2 regions of the Mesorhizobium sp. ANAO-SY3R2 genome follow, and region 2 is predicted to be linked to the other one. Evidence: riboswitches for the same ligand, from Rfam matches in the RefSeq annotation. Region 2 holds a riboswitch; the other holds the start of a gene.
What was found. Region 2 has a riboswitch for thiamine pyrophosphate ahead of thiB (thiamine ABC transporter substrate binding subunit). Riboswitches for the same ligand answer to the same signal wherever they lie in the genome.

Region 1 (7,136 bases), 230 kb from region 2:
CCGGCGCCCATGACGAGCAGCTTGCAGGAGATTTCTTTCATTGATTTTGTCCCGCCAGACAATCGGCAAAGCCGCGTTTCTTGCCACCCCCCTCTGGCCTGCCGGCCATCTCCCCCTCAAGGGGGGAGATGGCCGGCAGGCCAGAGGGGGGTGCGAAAGAGTGGAGACCAAGCCGAGAGATCATCGCCTCACCCCTCGACAAAGATCAACGCCGGCGTTTCGAGCAGCGTCTTGAGCCGCTGGACGAACACCGCCGCGTCCCAGCCGTCGATGACGCGATGGTCGAAGCTGGAAGATAGGTTCATCATCTTGCGCGGGACGAACTGACTGCCGTCCCACATTGGCCGGACCATGATCTTGTTGACGCCGACGATCGCGACTTCGGGGTAGTTGATGACGGGCGTGGTGACGACGCCACCCATCGCCCCCAGCGAAGTGATGGTGATGGTCGAGCCGGCCAGTTCCTCGCGCGTCGCCGTGCCCGCCTTGGCGGCATCGGCAAGGCGGTTGACCTCGGCCGCGCAATCCCAGAGGTCACGCGCCTCGGCATGCCTGACCACCGGAACCATCAGGCCAGCAGGCGTCTGCGCCGCGATACCGATATGGGCGCCGGCGTGGCGGTGGATGACGCCGGCTTCGTCGTCATAGAGCGCATTGATCTGCGGCTGCTCGGAAACCGCCTTGACCATGGCGCGCATCAGGAAGGGCAGCAACGTCAGCTTCGGCCGGTCAGCGCGCCTTTCGGCATTGAGCTTGGCCCGCAGGTCCTCGAGGGCGGTGACGTCGATCTCCTCGACATAGGTGATGTGCGCGATGTGCTGCCTGGCCAGCGCCATCTTCTCGGCGATGCGACGGCGCAGGCCGACGACCTTGATCTCCTCGACGCCGGTCCTTTGCTGCAAGCCGGCGACCGGAACGGCGGCACCCCGCACCGAAAATGCGTCGAGGTCCTCATGGGTGATGCGGCCGGCGGGTCCGGTGCCGGGCACCTGGCGCAGGTCGATGCCGGCTTCCCGGGCGCGCAGGCGGACTGCGGGCGAGGCGAGCGGACGCTCGCCTTCGGGGCGCGGCAGGCTGACGGTCGCGGGACGTGCGGCACCCCCACCCCTAGCCCCTCCCCACAAGGGGGAGGGGGACCCGGTTTGCGCTGTTCCATCGGCTGCATCGGCTTTGTGCGCTTCGGTTGTCGCCGCAGAGATCGCCTGTTGTCCCCCTCCCCCTTGTGGGGAGGGGCTAGGGGTGGGGGTAGCCTGCACGACCCGTGCGGAAGGCTTTTCGGCCGCCGCCCCCGCCGCCACGCCCCCCTCGCCCGCAACCGTTATCCGCACGATGGGCGACCCGACAGCCACCACCTCGCCGATCTCGGCGCCCAGCCAGCTGACCTCGCCATCGACCGGAGACGGAATCTCGACGGTCGCCTTGTCGGTCATGACGGCGGCAAGTACTGCGTCCTCGCGCACGAGATCGCCGACCTTGACGTGCCATTCGACGAGTTCGGCCTCGGCCACGCCTTCGCCGACATCGGGCAACTTGATGACATGCTCGCCCATGCTCACGCCCCCATCGTTTCGATCAGCGCTTCGCCGACCCGCTTGGGGCCGGGGAAGTAGTCCCACTCCTGTGCATGCGGATAAGGCGTGTCCCAGCCGGTGACGCGCGCAATCGGCGCTTCGAGCCGGTAGAAGCAATGCTCCTGTACGAGAGCCGCAAGTTCGGCGCCGAAGCCCGATGTAAGCGTCGCCTCATGCACGATAACGCAGCGCCCGGTCTTGTTGACCGAGGCTGTGATTGCGTCGAGATCGAGCGGCAAGAGCGAGCGCAGGTCGATCACCTCGGCGTCGATGCCGGTCTCCTCGGCTGCCGCCTGCGCGACATAGACCATGGTGCCATAGGCAAGCACGGTCAGCGCCGCGCCGGGCCGGCGAATCTCGGCCCTGCCGAGCGGGACGGTATAATGGCCCTCCAGCACCTCGCCCAGCTCGTGCTTCGACCAGGCCGTCACCGGTCGTTCATGGTGGCCGTCGAAGGGGCCGTTGTACAATCGTTTCGGCTCCAGGAAGATCACCGGATCGGGGTCCTCGATCGCGGCGATCAGCAGACCCTTGGCGTCGCGCGGATTGGACGGCACGACGACCTTGAGGCCGGACACATGGGTGAACAGCGCCTCGGGGCTCTGGCTGTGGGTCTGGCCGCCGAAGATGCCGCCGCCCGTCGGCATGCGGATGACGATCGGGCAGGTGAACTCGCCGTTCGAGCGGTAGCGCAATCGTGCCGCCTCCGAAACGATCTGGTCGTAGGCCGGGTAGACATAGTCGGCGAACTGCACTTCGACGCAGGGCTTGAGCCCATAGGCGGCCATGCCGATGGCAGCGCCGACGATGCCAAGCTCGCTGATCGGCGCGTCGAAGCAGCGCGAGCGGCCGTATTTCTGCTGCAGCCCTTGCGTGCAGCGGAAGACGCCGCCGAAATAGCCGACGTCCTCGCCGAAGACGACGACATCGTCGTCGCGCCCCATGGCGACGTCCATGGCGCTGCGGATGGCTTCGATCATGGTCATGCGCGGCATCGGCTATACCCCCGCCTTCTGGCGCTGGCGCCTGAGATGCGGCGGCATCTCGGCATAGACGCCCTCAAACATGTCGCGCGTCGACGGCTTGCCGCCGGCATGCAATGTGCCGTGGCTTTCGGCCTCCTTTTGCGCTGATATCACCGTCTCGAGGATTTCGGCCTCCGCCTGCTTGTGGCGCTCGTCCGACCACAGACCGCGCTTGATCAGGTGGTTCTTCAGCCGGATCACCGGGTCGCCGAGCGGCCAGGCGTCGGACTCCGTCTTGGGCCGGTAGGCCGACGGATCGTCCGAGGTCGAATGCGCGCCGACGCGGTAGGTGACGTATTCGACCAGGGTCGGCCCGAGATTGGACCTCGCCCGCTCGATCGCCCATTTGGCAACCGCATGGACGGCAAGATAGTCGTTGCCGTCGACGCGAAGTGCGGGGATGCCGAAGCCGAGGCCGCGCGCGGCAAATGTGCCGGAACCGCCGCGCGCAATGCCCTGGAAGGTCGAGATCGCCCACTGGTTGTTGACGATGTTGAGCACGACGGGCGCCTTGTAGGTCGAGGCGAACACCAGTGCTGCGTGGAAGTCGCTTTCGGCGGTGGCGCCATCGCCGACCCAGCCGACGGCGATCCTGGTATCGCCCTTGATCGCCGAGGCCATCGCCCAGCCGACGGCCTGGATGTATTGCGTCGTCAGGTTGCCGGAGATCGAGAAGAAGCCGTGTTCCTTCGAGGCATACATGACCGGCAGCTGCCGGCCCTTCAGCGGATCGCGCTCGTTGGAGAAGATCTGGTTCATCATGTCGACCATCGGGTAGCCGCCTGCGATCAGCAGGCCGGCCTGGCGATAGGTCGGGAAATTCATGTCGCCGGGGCTCAGCGCCTTGCGGAAGGCACAGCTGACCGCCTCCTCGCCCATATGCTGCATGTAGAACGAGGTCTTGCCCTGACGCTGGGCCATCAGCATGCGCGCGTCGAAGGCGCGCAGCGTCATCATGTGGCGCAGGCCCTCGAGTTGCTCCGCGTCGGTCAGCGTACCTGCCCACGGCCCGACCGCCTCGCCCTCGCGGTTCAGCACCCGGATGATCGAATAGGCGAGATCGCGGATGGCGCGCGGATCGACATCGACCTCCGGCCGGTCGACCGAGCCCGCCCGGGGGATCGGCACGTTGGAGAAGTCGGGCGTTCCGCCGGGGCGCACTTCCGGCTCGGGCACATGGAATTTCAGCGGCGAGGCATGGTCCGTCACGGATGCTCCTCCTTGCTCGCATGCAGGCCGGATGCTCCTCCCCGGGGACCGCATGCGTCAGACAATTTATGTCAGCAACACTGACCTATTATCCGATCGCGGCCGGAACCGCAATGGGGTCCCGCCGCGACGACTTTGGCATTCTCTCGGCCTCTGTGAAAGGCCGTTGACAGCACGCATGTTCCGCGCTCATCCTAAGGGCTCACCAGGGGGGTCCCGACAAGGGGCTGAGATACTGCTGGCTCGCGCAGCGCAGTGACCCGTTGAACCTGATCCAGTTCACACTGGCGTAGGGACGGTGCGAGGCTTCGCGGGTCGGACCTATCCGACTTCGGGAATCGGGCAAAAGCCCGAAATCCCCCAGGCAAAGACTCACCTCCTCCTTTCCGCACGAACTGGGTCTCCGTTGCAAACGAGCATGGAGGCTCACTATGAATGCCCTGACCCCGACCGTCACAACAGGCGAACTGCCCGCCTCAAAGAAGGTCCACAAGCCCGGCCAGCTTCACCCCGGCATCCGCGTGCCGATGCGCGAGATCTCGGTCCATCCGAGCGCTGGCGAGCCACCCGTCACCGTCTACGATTCCTCCGGGCCCTACACCGACGCCAATGTGAAGATCGATATCGAGGGCGGGCTGCCGCGCCTGCGCGAGCAATGGATCCTGGCACGCGGCGACGTCGAACGCTACGCAGGCCGCGCCATCAAGGACGAGGACAACGGCTTTGTTTCGGCTGAGCGGCTAACGCCGGAATTCCCGGTCCGCAACGCCCCGCTGCGTGCCACCGGCGGTCGCGCCGTCACCCAGCTCGCCTATGCCCGCGCCGGCATCGTGACGCCGGAGATGGAATTCGTCGCCATCCGCGAAAACCTCGGTCGCGAGCAACTCAGGGCGAAGCTCGCCCGCGACGGCGAGAGTTTTGGCGCCGCCATTCCCGACTTCGTTACGCCCGAATTCATCCGCGACGAGGTGGCGCGCGGCCGCGCCATCATCCCTTCCAACATCAACCATCCCGAGAGCGAGCCGATGATCATCGGCCGCAATTTCCTGGTCAAGATCAACGCCAATATCGGCAATTCGGCCGTCACCTCGTCCATGGCCGAGGAAGTCGAGAAGATGGTGTGGGCGACCCGCTGGGGTGCGGACACGGTGATGGACCTGTCCACGGGACGCAACATCCACAACATTCGCGACTGGATCGTCCGCAACTCGCCTGTGCCGATCGGAACGGTGCCACTCTACCAGGCGCTCGAAAAGGTCGGCGGCATCGCCGAAAACCTGACCTGGGAGGTATTCCGCGACACCCTCATCGAGCAGGCCGAACAGGGCGTCGACTACTTCACCATCCATGCCGGCGTGCGCCTGGCCTACATCCACCTGACCGTCGACCGTGTCACCGGCATCGTCTCGCGCGGCGGCTCGATCATGGCCAAGTGGTGCCTGCATCACCACAAGGAGAGCTTCCTCTACGAGCATTTCGAGGAGATCTGCGACATCTGCCGGACCTATGACGTCGCCTTCTCGCTCGGCGACGGCCTGCGCCCCGGCTCGATTGCCGACGCCAATGACGCCGCCCAGTTCGCCGAGTTGGAGACGCTTGGGGAACTCACCCAGATCGCCTGGGCCAAGGACTGCCAGGTGATGATCGAGGGCCCCGGCCATGTGCCGATGCACAAGATCAAGGAGAACATGGACAAGCAGCTCGCCGTCTGCGGCGAGGCGCCCTTCTACACGCTCGGGCCTTTGACCACCGACATCGCCCCCGGGTACGATCACATCACCTCGGGCATCGGCGCGGCGATGATCGGTTGGTTCGGCACGGCCATGCTCTGCTACGTCACGCCGAAGGAGCATCTCGGCCTGCCCGACCGCGACGACGTCAAGGTGGGCGTCATCACCTATAAAATCGCGGCGCATGCCGCCGACCTCGCCAAGGGTCATCCAGCATCCAAGGTCAGGGACGACGCACTGTCGCGGGCGCGCTTCGAGTTCCGCTGGGAGGACCAGTTCAACCTCTCGCTCGATCCCGAGACGGCGCGTGCCTTCCACGACGAGACCCTGCCCAAGGAGGCGCACAAGGTGGCTCATTTCTGCTCCATGTGCGGCCCGAAATTCTGCTCGATGCGGATTTCCCACGACATCCGAGCCGAGGCGCAGAAAGAAGGGCTCGCGGCCATGGCGGCGAAGTACCGGGACGGCGGCGACCTCTACATGCCCGTGAGCGACACGGAGGCGGCGAAACAGCCATGAAGGTGCTGATCCGCGGCGCGGGCGTCGCCGGATTGACGCTCGCGCATGAGCTGGTGACACGCGGCGCCGACGTCACCGTGGCCGAGAGGCGCAGGCAAATAGCCGGCAATGCCTCCTGGCAGGCCGGCGGGATGCTCGCGCCATGGTGCGAGCGCGAGAGTGCGGAAGAAGCGGTGCTCACTCTGGGCAAAGGCGCGGCCGACTGGTGGGACACCGCCCTGCCCGGCCATGTCGTCCGCAACGGCACGCTGGTGCTCGCACCTGCGCGTGATGCCGGCGAGCTCGACCGCTTCGGCCGCCGCACCTCCGGCTTTCGGCAGATCGACGCCGAGGCGATCGCCGCGCGCGAACCGGACCTTGCCGGACGGTTCGGGCGCGGGCTGTTCTTCGCCGAAGAAGCGCACCTCGACCCGCGCAGAGCGCTGATCGGCCTACAGCAAAAGCTGCTCGGGTTAGGCGTGCGCTTCGAGTTCGGCTACGGCGCGGTGCGGATGGAGGGCGCAGCGGACTTCGAGGCCGACTGCACGGGCATCGCCGAGGCGCACGCCGAATTGCGCGGGGTGCGCGGCGAGATGCTGCTTTTGCGCACGCCCGAAATCTCGCTGTCGCGGCCGGTGCGGCTGCTTCACCCGCGCATCCCGATCTATGTCGTGCCGCGCGCGGACAACCTGTTCATGTTCGGCGCCACGATGATCGAAAGCGATGCCGCTGGCCCGATCAGCGCGCGCTCGACGATGGAGCTGCTCAACGCCGCCTATGCACTGCATCCGGCCTTCGGCGGCGCCGAGATCATCGAGACCGGCACCGGCGTGCGCCCAGCCTTTGCCGACAACCTGCCGCGCGTCGAGCGCGACGGCCAACACATCCGCGTCAATGGCCTCTACCGCCACGGCTTCCTGCTTGCACCCGCCATGGCGCGGCAGGCGGCCGACATGATCCTGGGAAATCCGACTGGAGAGGGAACTCGTCCATGAATCTCATCGTCAATGGCGAACGCTACGAAGTCGCGGCCGCCACGCTTGCCGGCCTGCTCGCCGAACTCGACTACGGAGGCAGTTGGCTGGCCACCGCGCTCAACGGCG
Region 2 (7,136 bases):
GGCAAGGGCCGCCCGCCGCGCTTCGCCGCCGGAGAGGTCGCCCGGCTTTTCTTCGCCGGTTAGGCCGAGATGGTCGAGCAGATAGGTGGCGCGATGCGGATCGTCGGCCGGCCCAAGCCCCGCCTCGACATAGGCGCGGACATTGGCGAAGCCGTCCATGTCGGGCGCCTGCGGTAGGTAGCGGATCGTGGCAGAGGGTTGGCGGAACACCTCGCCATCCTGAGCCTCGACCAGGCCGGCCGCGATCTTGAGCAGGGTCGACTTGCCCGAACCATTGCGGCCGACCAGCGCGATCTTGTCGCCAGCAGCGGCGTTCAGGGCCGCGCCGTCGAGCAACGGCATGCCGCCGAAAGTCAGGCGGATGCCGTCGAGATTGAGAAGCGGAGGCGCCATGTTCAGAATTCCGAGGCAGGATAGGGATGGGCGAGAAGCAGCGCGCGGCCGCTCCCGAGCGAGACTCGCAGGTTGCCCCGCACTTCATTGGAAAGCGTCAGCGACGAGCCGAAAGGCACCTCGACACCATTGAGAGGCCATTTCGCCCCCTCTTCGGTGAGGCCGGAGAGTTCGGAAAAGGCGAGCACGGAAAACAGCGTGCCGTCCTCGTAGTCGAAGCTGCGGGTGCCGTGCAGCAACGGATGTGCCTCCTGCAGGCCGCTGGTCAGCAGTACTTCGATGCCGGCTTCGGCAAGCCTGAGCGCCAACGCGAGGTGAAAAAAGGCGTGATCGGCCCGCGCGCCGCCAAAGGCACCAACGAGCACCAGCGACGTGGCCCCGCGCGCCAGCGCTGCGGCAACCGCGAGTTCGCCGTCGGTCTTGTCCTTGTCGGCCGGAAACACCTCGCGCGGAACACCGGCGAAGCGGGGATCGGGCTCGGCCGGCGAGGAGTCGAAGTCGCCCAGCCACAACTCGGGCATCAGGCCGAGGGGTGCGGCGTGGCGGATACCGGAATCGGCCGCAATCACGCGTCCGCCCGCGACCTGACGGTCGAGGCGCGGCGTGCGGACCAACTCGCCGCCAAGGAGTATGATGAACCGGCTCATGGCGAGGGCATTACCAGTCCGGTGGCGGAAACGGAAGGCCGAGACGCTGCCGCGACGGGCAAACTAGCCGCTTGCACGGCCCGTCGCGCCGGCCTATGTGTTGGACCGCTCTAACGGGGTGCCTGTCGCGCTTTTGCGCGTTGGCTGAGAGGCATGGGGAACATCCAGCCAACCCGCTGAACCTGATCCGGTTTGTACCGGCGGAGGGATTAGATGCTTCGGACGCCCGGCGCTTCAAATTCCCTTGCAACACCAATGGAGGAGGCGCCGATGCGCTCGCTAGTCCTGTCCCTGACTTCTGCCCTGGCGCTCGCAGCAAGCGCCTTTGCTGCCGCCGCCGAAGGCAAGCTCACCATCTACACCTATGACAGCTTCAACTCCGAATGGGGCCCAGGCCCGCAGGTGAGGAAGGCCTTCGAGGCCGAATGCGGCTGCGAAGTGGATTTCGTTTCGGTTGCCGACGGCGTGGCGCTGCTCAACCGCGTCAAGCTCGAGGGTGCCGCGACCAAGGCCGATATCGTGCTCGGCCTTGATACCAACCTGACCGCCGAGGCCAAGGCGACCGGCCTGTTTGCCCCGCACGGCGTGATCGGCGACGACGTCAAGGTTCCCGGTGACTGGAAGGACGATACCTTCGTTCCCTATGACTACGGCTATTTCGCCGTCGTCTACGACACCGACAAGCTGAAGAACCCGCCGAAAAGCCTGAAGGAGCTGGTTGAGGGCGATCCCGAGCAGAAGATCGCCATCCAGGATCCGCGCACCTCGACGCCGGGTCTGGGCCTGCTGCTCTGGGTCAAGTCGGTCTATGGCGACAAGGCGCCGGAGGCCTGGGCCAAGCTCAAGGGCCGCGTGCTGACCGTCACGCCGGGCTGGAGCGAAGCCTATGGCCTGTTCACCAAGGGCGAGGCGCCGATGGTGCTGTCCTACACCACCTCACCGGCCTACCACATGGTCGCCGACAACACCGAGCGCTACCAGGCCGCATCCTTCGAGGAAGGCCACTACCTGCAGATCGAGGTCGCCGGCGTTACCACCAATGGCGCCAAGAACCCGCTGTCGGAAAAGTTCATGGCCTTCATGACCGGCCCGGCGTTCCAGGACGTCATCCCAGAAACCAACTGGATGCTGCCGGCCGGCAAGACCGACAAGCCGCTCAACCCCGCCTTCGACAAGCTGGTGAAGCCGGGCAAGACCTTGCTGTTCAGCCCCGACGAGGTGGCGGCCAATCGCAAGGCCTGGGTCGACGAATGGCTGGGCGTGATGAGCAAGTAAGCGGCTCATCAACTGGCGATGGCTGCGCTTGAACACCCCCCTCTGGCTTGCCGGCCATCTCCCCCTCAAGGGGGGAGATTAGCTGTGGCGCTGCCGCCGCCAACCTTAAGCGTTGCAGACAGCGAGCAGGTGTTGAAGCTGCCGATCTCCCCCCTTGAGGGGGAGATGGCCGGCAGGTCAGAGGGGGGTGCGACGAGGCTCAACCTCAGCCGACTTGGTGGCCGATCATGCGGGTAAGCCGTCGAGACCCCCGCGTCATCGCCGGCACGCTCGCGCTCGCCGCCATAGGCATCCTGATCGGCGGCGCCTTTGCCGGGCTCGGCATCGAGGCCCTGCGCAACCCCGAAGGGGCTGTCGCCGCCTTCGACGGCTATCTCTTCCGCGTCGCGCGCTTCACGCTGTGGCAGGCGCTGCTGTCGACGCTCTTGTCCGTCGTACCGGCGATCCTGGTTGCGCGCGCCCTGTCGCGGCATCCGCAATTTCCCGGCCGTGGGCTGATCCTGCGCCTGTTTGCCGTGCCGCTCGCCCTGCCGGCGATCGTTGCTGCTCTAGGCATCCTGACGCTTTACGGCCGCGCCGGCTTCTTCGCCGCGCCGCTGGCCACGCTGACCGGGGGCACCTGGCCCGGCATCTACGGGCTATCAGGCATTCTGATCGCCCATGTCTTCTTCAACCTGCCGCTGGCGACACGGCTGATGCTGGAGGCGCTGCAGACCGTGCCGGCGGACCAGTGGCGGCTGGCGAGCCAGCTCGGCATGGGTGCTCGCGCGAGCTTCCGGCTGATCGAATGGCCGGCAATGCGCGCAGCCCTGCCCGGCATCGCCGGGCTAGTGTTCATGCTGTGCATCACCTCCTTCACCATCGTCTTGACGCTTGGCGGCGGACCGGCTGCCACCACGCTGGAAGTGGCAATCTACCAGGCACTGCGCTTCGACTTTGACCCCGCCCGCGCCGTGGCGCTGACGCTGCTGCAGATCGGCCTCACCGCCATCGTAGTGCTCGCGCTGATGCGGCTCGGCGCCAACACGACGGGCGATGCCAACCTGTCGGTCGTGCGACGCAGCTTCATCGAAACCAAAGGCCGAGAGAAGCTATTCAACGCCACCGTCATCGTCCTCGCACTGCTGTTCGTCTTCGGCCCCATGCTGGCGACGGTCGTCTCCGGCCTGGAGGCAGACCTTGGCCGATTGGCCAGCGAAACATCGGTCCGGCGCGCCACGCTGACCAGCATCGTGCTCGCCTCGCTTTCGGCGACACTTGCCTGCGCACTTTCGCTGTCGCTCGTCATGGCGCGCAGGGCGCTTGCGACCGGCCGCCCGGCGGACAAGAGATCGTTGCTGGAACGGATGACCGACACTGGCGCCGGCTTCGTGCTGGTCGTGCCGCCGATCGTCGTCGGCGCCGGCTGGTTCATTCTCGTGCGGCAGAGCGTCGATGTCTTCGCGCTGGCACCAGTGATGGTCGTCGCGGTCAATGCGGTGATGGCGATGCCGTTTGCCGTCCGCGCCATACGCCCCGCCCATGATGCCGCTGCCGAGCGCCACGAACGGCTCTGCGCCCAGCTCGGCATTTCCGGCTGGGGCCGCCTGCGGCTGATCGACTGGCCAGTTCTCAGGCGTCCGCTCGCCACCGCCTTTGCCTTCGCAATGGCACTGTCGCTCGGCGACCTCGGCGTCATCGCCCTGTTCGGCAGCGATGCCGTGCAGACGCTGCCCTATCTTCTGCTCGCGCGCATGGGCAGCTACCGGACCGCCGATGCCGCCGGCCTGGCGCTGATGCTGGGGTTGTTGTGCCTTGCCTTGATGATGCTCGCCGACCGTCTCGGCAGGGGGACTTCGAAATGACCTCGACCAATGCAGCCGTGAGGCTCGATCAGGTGGTGTTCAGCTACAGCGAGACCATGGTGCGCTTCGACGTGGCCTTCGCGGCCGGCGAGATCACCGCGATCATGGGGCCGAGCGGCGCCGGCAAGTCAACGCTGCTCAACCTCGTCGCCGGCTTCGAGACGCCGCGCGAAGGCCGGGTGCTGATCGGCAGCGAGGACGTGACCGGCTTGCCACCGGCCCGCCGTCCGGTCTCCATGGTGTTCCAGGAGAACAATCTGTTTGCCCATCTCGACGTGACCAGCAATGTCGGGCTCGGTCGCTCCCCGGCTCTGCGTCTTACGGCAAGCGACAGGCATGACGTGGGCGCAGCGTTGGCCCGCGTCGGCCTTGCCGGCATGGACAAACGCCTGCCCGCCGAGTTGTCGGGCGGCGAGCGCCAACGCGTGGCCCTGGCCCGCGTATTGGTGCGCGACCGGCCGGTCCTGCTGCTGGATGAACCTTTTGCCTCGCTTGGACCAGCCTTGCGCGAGGACATGCTGGAGCTTGTAGCTGACGTCCACGCAGAACGGCGCATGACCGTGCTTTTTGTGACACACCAGCCCGAAGACGCGAGAAAGCTGGGCGAAAACATGGTTTTCATCGAAGCAGGCACCGTGGCCGCCTCGGGCAAGACTGCTGATTTCTTTGACAATTCCGGACCGGATGCGTTCCGGTGCTACATCGGCGGCGAAAAGCGCTGACACAATCACGCCAGATTGCCCGGAAGCGGACATAATTTTCAGCCAAATCGCCGGGGTGGAGACGGGTGCCTTATTGTGTCTGCGAGGTGAGTGTGGCTAGGTCCACGCAACACCGCCGGGTCATGCTTCGCCTCTGCCCGGTTGACTGAAAGGAAGCTGTCCTGCCTACCCGCCGCCACGGCCAGATCGAAATGAGCACGCCACGCCGCACGCGACTAGCTATCGCGGTTGCGCTTTCGGCGCTGGTTGCCGGCTGCCAGGCGCTCAACCCGACCGACCTGCGCGAGTCGGGCTTCCAGCCATCCAACAATCCGGTGACGGTCGACAACGTCTCGCGCTACGACAAGCTCGCCGAGATCGCCAAGGGCCAGCATCCACGCATTCTCGCCACCTATGGCGGCGAGTATTCCGATCCCAAGCTGGAACGCATGGTCGCCAAGGTGGTCGGCAGCCTAACGACCGTGTCGGGCAATCCGAACCAGACCTACCGCATCACCATTCTCAACTCGCCCAACGTCAACGCCTTCGCGCTGCCGGGTGGCTATCTCTACGTGACGCGCGGGCTTCTGGCGCTCGCCAATGATTCGGCTGAGCTCGCCGCCGTCATCGCCCACGAGATGGGCCACGTCACCGCCAACCACGGCATCCAGCGCCAGCAGAAGGAAGCCGAGGAAGTTCTGGCGACCAAAGTCGTCACCGACGTGCTCGGCGAAAGCCCGACCGCCAAGGCAGCCCTTATCCGCGGCAAGCTGCGGCTCGCCCAGTTCTCGCGCAATCAGGAGCTGGAAGCCGACGGCATCGGCATCAAGATGAGCGGCGAGATCGGCTACGACCCCTTCGCGGCCGGGCGCTTCCTGCAGTCCATGGCAGCCTACAGCGACCTGCGCGCGGTCAGCGGCGCTACCGACGCCAGCCTCGACTTCCTGGCAAGCCACCCGAACGCGCCGCAGCGCATCGACCTAGCCCAGCGCCACGCCCGCAACTTCGGCGCGCCCGGCATCGGCCAGCGCGATCGCGATTCCTTCCTTGCCGGTGTCGACGGGCTGCTGTTCGGAGATACGCCTGATGAAGGCTATGTGCGCGGCACCACCTTCCTGCACCCCAAGCTCGGCATCTCGTTCTCGGTGCCGCAGGGCTTCGTCATAGACAACACGGCTGCCGCGGTCACCGCCACGGGCCCGAACAACGTAGCCATCCGCTTCGACGGGGTGAGCATCAACAGCAAACTGTCACTGCCCGACTATGTCCGCAGCGGCTGGGTGGCAGGCCTCGACCCTGCAAGCGTGCGTTCGGCAACGGTCAACGGCAACGAAACGGCATTCGCCCGCGCCAGCGCCGAGGGCTGGCAGTTCGACATCATGGTGACCCGCGCCGGCGATCAGGTCTACCGGCTGCTGACGGCGGCGCCGACGGCAAGTCCGGACCTTGACAGCATGGCCCGTTCGGTGAGCTCGAGCTTCCATGTCATGACGGCGGCGGAAAAGGCGGCGCTCAAGCCGCTGCGCATCCGCGTCGTCACCGTGCAGCCCGGCCAGACCATGGGCTCACTCGCCGCCAGCATGGTCGGCGTCGACCGCAAGCTCGACCTGTTCCGTGTGCTTAACGCACTTGGCCCAGGGGCTACGCTTTCGGCCGGCGACAAGGTCAAGATCGTCACCGACAGGTAGCGGCTCAGGCCGACACGAAGTCGGCGCTCTGCCTGACGAGGGCCGACTTCAGCTTCTCCATCGCCCGGGTCTCGATCTGACGGACCCGCTCCTTGGAGATGCCGAGCGAGGTTCCGAGCTCTTCGAGGGTCGCGCCCTCCTCGGTCAGCCGGCGCTCCTCGATGATCTGCAGTTCGCGCGCATTGAGCACGCGCAGCGCATCGCGCAGCCAGCATGAACGCCGCTCGATGTCGATTGCGTCGCCGACGAGTTCGTCGGGTAGCGGCGCATCGGAAACCAGCAGATCCATCCGCTCGCCGGCATCGCCGTCGTCATTGAGCGGTGCGTTGAGCGAAGTGTCGGGCACGGACAGACGCATATCCATCAGCGCGACATCAGCCTCCGAGACGCCGAGTGCTACCGAGATTTCCTGATAGGCGGAAGTGCCGCCGATCGGCCCGCCGCCCTGCGCGAGACGCGCCCGCATCCGCCTCAGGTTGAAGAACAGCGACTTTTGTGCCGAACTGGTGCCACCCCTGACAATCGACCAATTGCGCAGGATATAGTCCTGCATCGATGCCCTGATCCACCACGTGGCATATGTCGAAA

Region 1: another riboswitch for thiamine pyrophosphate. It lies ahead of thiC (phosphomethylpyrimidine synthase ThiC); the one in region 2 lies ahead of thiB (thiamine ABC transporter substrate binding subunit).

Annotation. Positions count from the first base shown of each region.
Region 1 is NZ_CP159955.1:267,858-274,993, reverse strand. Features, by position in the region: gene lpdA (dihydrolipoyl dehydrogenase) at 1-41, opposite strand, end outside; gene ABSY17_RS06110 (dihydrolipoamide acetyltransferase family protein) at 189-1,550, opposite strand; gene ABSY17_RS06105 (alpha-ketoacid dehydrogenase subunit beta) at 1,553-2,566, opposite strand; gene ABSY17_RS06100 (3-methyl-2-oxobutanoate dehydrogenase (2-methylpropanoyl-transferring) subunit alpha) at 2,570-3,805, opposite strand; TPP riboswitch at 4,003-4,119, shown strand; gene thiC (phosphomethylpyrimidine synthase ThiC) at 4,237-6,054, shown strand; gene ABSY17_RS06090 (FAD-dependent oxidoreductase) at 6,051-7,028, shown strand; gene thiS (sulfur carrier protein ThiS) at 7,025-7,136, shown strand, end outside.
Region 2 is NZ_CP159955.1:39,069-46,204, reverse strand. Features, by position in the region: gene ABSY17_RS04895 (ABC-F family ATP-binding cassette domain-containing protein) at 1-393, opposite strand, end outside; gene ABSY17_RS04890 (thiamine diphosphokinase) at 396-1,040, opposite strand; TPP riboswitch at 1,145-1,266, shown strand; gene thiB (thiamine ABC transporter substrate binding subunit) at 1,311-2,315, shown strand; gene thiP (thiamine/thiamine pyrophosphate ABC transporter permease) at 2,543-4,159, shown strand; partial or broken gene thiQ (thiamine ABC transporter ATP-binding protein) at 4,156-4,916, shown strand; gene ABSY17_RS04870 (M48 family metalloprotease) at 5,073-6,548, shown strand; gene ABSY17_RS04865 (RNA polymerase factor sigma-32) at 6,553-7,136, opposite strand, start outside.